Regions from separate parts of the Litchfieldia luteola genome, predicted to be linked through region 2. Evidence: riboswitches for the same ligand, from Rfam matches in the RefSeq annotation. Region 2 holds a riboswitch; the other holds the start of a gene.

Region 1 (3,490 bases), on a different contig from region 2:
ATTATCTCATTATTAGCATGGGGATTAGGTTACTTCGGTCAACCACATATCCTAACTCGTTTTATGGCATTAAAATCGGTTAAAGATGTACCAAAAGCTCGTATGATTGGTATGACTTGGATGGTATTTGCACTATTTGGTGCAGTATTCACAGGTTTTGCGGGGATTGCATTCTTTGCGGATAGCCCATTAGCAGATGGAGAGCAAGTATTCATTCTCTTTACTCAAGTATTATTTGACCCATGGGTATCTGGTATTCTATTAGCAGCAATCTTAGCAGCTATTATGAGTACAATTGATTCACAGCTACTTGTATCTTCAAGTGCTCTTGCAGAGGACTTTTACAAAGCTATTCTTAAAAAGGATGCTTCTGAAAAAGAACTTGTATGGGTAGGACGTATTGCTGTTGCAGGTATCGCTCTAATTGCGATCCTATTAGCAGGTAACCCAGATAGCTCAGTATTAGCATTAGTAAGTTATGCTTGGGCAGGATTTGGTGCAGCATTTGGTCCAGTAATCATTCTATCGTTGTTCTGGAAACGTATGAACCGTTGGGGTGCTTTAGCAGGTATGATTGTTGGTGCTGTAACAGTTGTTGTTTGGAGTAAGTTAGGTACACCGCTTTATGAAATTGTACCAGGATTCATTCTAGCAACACTAGCTGTAGTAATTGTCAGCTTAGTAACAGCTGAGCCAGACCAAGAAATTCAAGATAAATTTGATGAAGTGAAAAATAGTTTATAAGACTAATAGGCCTACTTGTGAATAACGAGTAGGTCTTTTTTTATGAGATTAAGAGAGAATCAGGCCAAAATGAGGAATAATCGGGCCGAATGATGTTGAATTCGGGCCGAACCAATTGGAAATCGGGCGGAACAAATACAAAATCGGGCCGAACCTAAAATACTCAAACCAAACCCTCAAAATAAAACAAAAGCACGAGCACTTTAACCCTCGTGCTCGTGCTATTAATCTAGATTACCAATTCAAATACCCCTGTTTCACCCGATAATCAACTATATCCTGTACGGTTATCAATGCTAATTCATGTTTAATAGCAAATACCTCTAAGTCACTTCTCCTAGCCATATGCCCGTCATCTCCCATAATCTCACAAATAACGGCAGCAGGATAAAGACCTGCTAATTTCATCAAATCAATGGAAGCCTCAGTCTGGCCTCTTCGATCTAATACACCATTGCTTCTAGCTTTTAGTGGAAATACGTGTCCTGGCCTTACAAAATCCTGGGGAGAGGCTGTAGAGTCGATTAACTTTAGAATCGTATGTGCTCTCTCATACGCAGAGATACCAGTTGTAATTCCTTCCTTCGCATCTACTGATACAGTAAAAGCTGTACGTAAGGATTCCTCGTTTTCTTCCACCATCTGTGGCAGATTTAAAAAGTTTAACCGATCCTCAAGCATTGGTGTACAGATTAACCCTTTACCATAGGTAGCAATAAAGTTAATGTGCTCACCCGTTACTTTTTCAGCAGCCATGACAAGGTCTCCCTCATTCTCACGGCTTTCATCATCCTGAATGATGACCATCTTTCCTTTACTTACTTCTTCAATTGCCATTTCAACACGACTAACAGCTGTCTTTGTCATTCAAAAACCTCCATAAAATAGATTTTTGAATATCCTACAACCGGAAAAAGAAAATGCCTAACTACACATCTAGTTAGGGCATACAGAAATAAGCCTATTGTAATAGATTTTTAAAAAAATCTTCACAAAAAGACTCCTCTACCTTCTCCCATCCGGACTATACCGTCGGCCTTAGAGTTACACTAAGTCAGTCATTAACATTAGATGCTAATGAGTCGCGGGCTTAAGCTTTTAAAGCTATCACCGCCGGTCAGGAATTTCACCATGCCCCGAAGGTTGTATTCAATTCATGTAAGATTATACCATTTAAAGAAGAGATTGAGAATAAATACACACATCGGTTGCTTTAATGCTTTAGACTTTGATATTATCAGAATAATTAACGGACGACTTATATGGGGGTGGATCGGTTGACTAGAATTTCAATTGACCAAGTAAAGCATGTAGCTAATTTAGCAAGATTAGCTATAACGGAAGAGGAAGCAAACAATTTTAAAACACAATTAGAAGCAATCATTACATACGCTGAGCAGTTAAATGAGGTAAACACAGATAATATTGAGCCTACTACGCATGTGCTCAAAATGAAAAATGTATTGCGAGAGGACGAGCCTAAAACAGGTTTGCCACTGAAAGAAGTGCTGAAGAATGCACCAGACTCAAAGGATGGACATATACGTGTTCCGTCAATTATTGAATAGGGGGGAATTAAGTGTATGTCACTATTTGACTATAAAATTTCAGAACTTCATCAATTTTTACATAAGAAAGAGATACGTGTTACTGATCTTGTTCATGAATCCTTTAAACGAATAAATGAGGTTGACCATAAAATTGAAGCTTTTTTAACTTTAGATGAAGAAAAAGCAATGAACTACGCTAACACATTAGATGAAGCACTAGGAAAAAAGGATGAGTTCGGCCTGCTTTTTGGGATGCCAATTGGAATTAAGGATAATATTGTCACAAAAGGGTTGCGAACTACTTGTGCAAGTAAAATTCTTGAGAATTTTGATCCGATTTATGATGCAACAGTTGTTCAAAAGCTAAAGGATGCGGAGACTGTTACAATAGGAAAACTAAACATGGACGAGTTTGCCATGGGATCTTCAAACGAAAATTCTAGCTTTAAGAAAACGAAGAACCCTTGGAATACGAATCATGTACCCGGTGGTTCAAGTGGAGGCTCTGCCGCTGCGGTTGCAGCAGGAGAAGTTCTCTTTTCATTAGGGTCAGACACGGGAGGTTCTGTTAGACAGCCTGCATCATTCTGTGGGGTTGTAGGATTAAAACCTACATATGGCCGTATTTCTCGTTACGGACTTGTGGCGTTCGCTTCGTCCTTAGATATTATTGGACCGATTACACGAAACGTAGAAGATAATGCCTATTTATTACAAGCAATTGCAGGAGTAGATCCAATGGATTCTACGTCAGCCAATGTGGATGTTCCAGATTACTTGTCCGCTCTCACAGGAGATGTGAAGGGTTTACGGATAGCAGTTCCTAAAGAGTATCTTGCAGAAGGGGTGAAAGAGGATGTGCGCCAATCTGTCCTGGATGCTCTAAAGGTACTCGAAGGGTTAGGTGCAACGTGGGAAGAGGTATCCTTACCACACTCAAAATACGCTCTAGCAACCTACTATTTATTATCATCATCTGAAGCTTCAGCAAACCTGGCTCGTTTTGATGGTGTCCGTTATGGTCATCGTACGAACAATGCCGAGAGCTTACTTGAAATGTATAAACAAACTCGTAGTGAAGGCTTTGGAGATGAAGTTAAGCGTCGTATCATGCTTGGTACATTTGCATTAAGCTCTGGATACTATGATGCCTATTATAAAAAAGCACAAAAAGTGCGTACGTTAATTAAGAAAGA
Region 2 (3,490 bases):
TAGAGCCCAAGACAGTCTCAGACATCGTATGTGGTATTAGTGAAATCGTAAAGGTTTTCTCGGTTAAACCAAAGATAGTTAAACTTGTACCATCTACAGCCACAGACCCTTTAAATAATAAATACCTTCGAAGAGCATCTGCTACTTCAATTTCATAGTAAACGGCATTCGCTTGAGGTTCTTTTTTTACGATCGTACCAATACCATCAACATGGCCTGAAACAAAGTGGCCTCCAAAGCGCCCATTTGCGCTCATTGCTCTTTCCAGGTTAACTTTGGAGTTACGTTGTAAAGATTTAAGTGATGAAGCTCTAACAGTTTCAGGCATGATATCAACTGTAAATTCAGATGAACCAAAAGATGTCACAGTGAGACAAACACCATTAACTGAGATACTGTCACCCAGGTTTACATCACGTAATATTTTGGTAGCTCCAATCTTCATGACAATCGCTTCACCAGTTGACGATATGTTTTTTACAGTACCTATTTCTTCTATAATTCCAGTAAACATAATTATATTTGCTCCTTTGGAACAGCTATCACTTTAATATCTTCGCCAAGTTGTTCGACCGATTCGATAGACAATTGGAGTACTTCAGACATTTTTTCAAAACCACTCCCACCAATTGAACCTGGTGCATTGTTACCACCAATTATTTTTGGGGCAATATATGTGATAACTTGATTTACAGCCTTTTCTTTTACAAAACTACCATTCACCTGGGCCCCGCCCTCAACAAAAACTGAAGTAATACCAAGTGTACTTAACAAAGCAAGTACATCACGAATCACTATATTTTTTGTTTCAAGTGAGAGGATTTTAACCCCTTTTGTTTGATATAAGTCTTTCTTTTTATCTTCAACCTGATTACTTACGATGATGATTGTTTCAGCTTCACCATCATTTACGATTTTCGCATCTATTGGTGTCCTCAGATAGGTATCTAAAATAACGCGTATTGGATTTTTCCCACCATTAGGTAGACGTGTTGTTAAGCTTGGATTATCAGCAATCACTGTACCGACCCCAACTAATATTGCATCATGCTGGTGTCTTAATTTATGTACATCTAATCTTGCTGTTTCTCCAGTTATCCATTTACTTTCTCCTGTAGATGTGGCAATCTTGCCGTCAAGACTAATGGCTGCTTTTAACGTAACAAACGGAAGCTTTGAACTCATCGTATGATAAAAAACTTTATTAAGAGCATCTGCTTCTTCTTTACGAACCCCAACTTCTACACTTATGCCTGCATCTTTAAGAAGTTTAATCCCTTTTCCTGCAACAAGGGGATTAGGGTCTGTAGTGGCAATGACCACCCGCTTCACTTTACTGTTTATTAATAACTCAGCACATGGAGGAGTTTTTCCATAATGGCTACAAGGCTCAAGTGTGACGTATATAGTTGAATTCACCGCTTTTTCTCCGGCCATTCTAATCGCATGAACCTCGGCATGGGGTTCACCTGCTCTTAAATGAGCCCCAATACCAACCACACGATTATCATTAACGACCACGGCACCAACAACAGGATTAGGAGAGGTTTGACCTATACCTGCACGGGCCACATTTATAGCAAGATCCATATAATCTACATCTAGCATTAGATCACCTCTTTCATATGTTTAAAAACTATTTAACAATCGAGGTTTTACCCTTACTTTTTGGAAAGGCATTTTAAAAATAAAAAAACCCTGGAGATCGTTTTCTCCTAGGGGTACTTTTTAAAAATGATATGTACAGACAAATGCTTCTAAAATTTCGCATAGCAAATAAACAGTATTTGCTACTCATTTTCGCATTGAATACCTGTAATAAATCCTTCTCCCATCCAGACTATACTGTCGGCTTTGGATTTTCACCAAATCAGCCATTCTTGACGTCAGAGACAAGAATGGGTCACGGGCTTAGTAAAGTAGTCTTTACAACACCGCCGGTTAGGAATCTCACCTACCCCGAAGGAAACATATTAAGTTTTTGTTATTATACCACAACAATTTTTATCCTGTCGATTTTAGACATTTGGTGCTAGAAAAATCCAATAAATTATTCCCCATGCAAGACTAATTACGCCTAAAACCCCGAGTAAAATCCAGTTGTTTTTATTCACTTACTTCACCTCATGCTAAATTATACTAAAAAAAGCTTAACAAACAAGGTGTTTGTTAAGCTTTCATTTGTATTATTCTTCCCAAACCTTTACTTCCTTCATTACATCGCCTTGACGTATACGAAGAACTGTATCCATTCCTTCAACTACTTGTCCAAACACTGTATGTACACCGTTTAAATGTGGTTGTGGTTCATGAACGATAAAGAATTGGCTTCCACCAGTATCTTTACCAGCATGTGCCATAGATAAAGAACCAGCCACATGTTTATGAGGATTTCCTGCTGTTTCACATTTGATAGAATACCCAGGTCCACCCGTACCAGTCCCAGTTGGGCATCCACCTTGAGCTACGAATCCTTGAATTACACGGTGGAAAGTAAGCCCATCATAAAAGCCTTCTTTTGCAAGCTTTTCGAAGTTTTCTACTGTTCCAGGTGCTTCATTTGGAAATAACTCGATAACAATTTTTTCACCATTTTCAAATTCAATGCTAGCTTTTTTCATTTGAAACCTCCATGCATTTTTATTCGTCAATATATACTGAACGAGTTAATTCTACTATATAAAAAAATAATAATCCAATTTCTTAAAAGAGAGGTGATAAAATTTTCTATTTAACGTATACAACTTGTCATTGTTGAAAGAATTAGTTGTATAATGAATAATGGGACTTTTCCATCTTTCTAATGGAGGGTAATGCTATCAAAATAGAAGTTGTAAAGTCCATGGAATTATAAGGAGGAACAAATTATGTTAAACAAGAAACGTATACTCTCACTTCTTCTACTATTCTCTCTTATCTTTCCTTCTCTAAGCTTGGCAGATGCTGCAGAAGGCGATGTTATCGTAACGCTTGGAGAGGATTTGAAGGAAAATGAGAAACAAAAGCTACTAGAGGAAATGAACGCACCAGAGAATGCACTAATGGTTGTTGTTACAAATGAGGAAGAACACAAATACTTAGGTCAATATATTCCAAAGGCTACCATTGGGACTCGTGCTTTATCTTCTTCGGCCATTACGATTGGTGCTCCAGGGTCTGGTCTTGAGATAAAAACTAATAATATTACATCTATTACTGATGATATGTTTACAAATGCTCTTATTACAGCTGGGGTTAAGGATGCGTCTATTTATATTACAGCTCCGATACCAGTATCAGGTACTGCTGCCTTAACTGGAATTATTAAAGCCTATGAACTTTCTTCCGATCAGGCTATTCCTGAGGACGTTAAGCAGATTGCAAATGAAGAAATGGTTAAAACCGTTGAGCTTGGCAAGTCAATTGGAGCTGACGAAGCAGCTGCGCTAATGGCGAAAATTAAGGATCAGATTGCACAACATGCACCAAAAACAGACGAAGAACTTCGTGC

Evidence for each region. A riboswitch is a leader RNA that binds a small molecule or an ion and turns the genes downstream of it on or off. The one in region 2 is predicted to bind FMN.
Region 1: it holds a riboswitch for FMN, as region 2 does, so the genes downstream of both, ribB (3,4-dihydroxy-2-butanone-4-phosphate synthase) here and ribD (bifunctional diaminohydroxyphosphoribosylaminopyrimidine deaminase/5-amino-6-(5-phosphoribosylamino)uracil reductase RibD) in region 2, are expected to answer to the same signal.

What each region holds. Positions count from the first base shown of each region.
Region 1 is NZ_JAGGKM010000006.1:241,086-244,575, reverse strand. It holds gene putP (sodium/proline symporter PutP) at 1-744, shown strand, start outside; gene ribB (3,4-dihydroxy-2-butanone-4-phosphate synthase) at 979-1,611, opposite strand; FMN riboswitch at 1,748-1,892, opposite strand; gene gatC (Asp-tRNA(Asn)/Glu-tRNA(Gln) amidotransferase subunit GatC) at 2,022-2,312, shown strand; gene gatA (Asp-tRNA(Asn)/Glu-tRNA(Gln) amidotransferase subunit GatA) at 2,328-3,490, shown strand, end outside.
Region 2 is NZ_JAGGKM010000003.1:112,913-116,402, reverse strand. It holds gene ribE (riboflavin synthase) at 1-514, opposite strand, end outside; gene ribD (bifunctional diaminohydroxyphosphoribosylaminopyrimidine deaminase/5-amino-6-(5-phosphoribosylamino)uracil reductase RibD) at 517-1,608, opposite strand; FMN riboswitch at 1,820-1,971, opposite strand; gene J2Z26_RS08975 (peptidylprolyl isomerase) at 2,187-2,621, opposite strand; gene J2Z26_RS08970 (DUF1002 domain-containing protein) at 2,868-3,490, shown strand, end outside.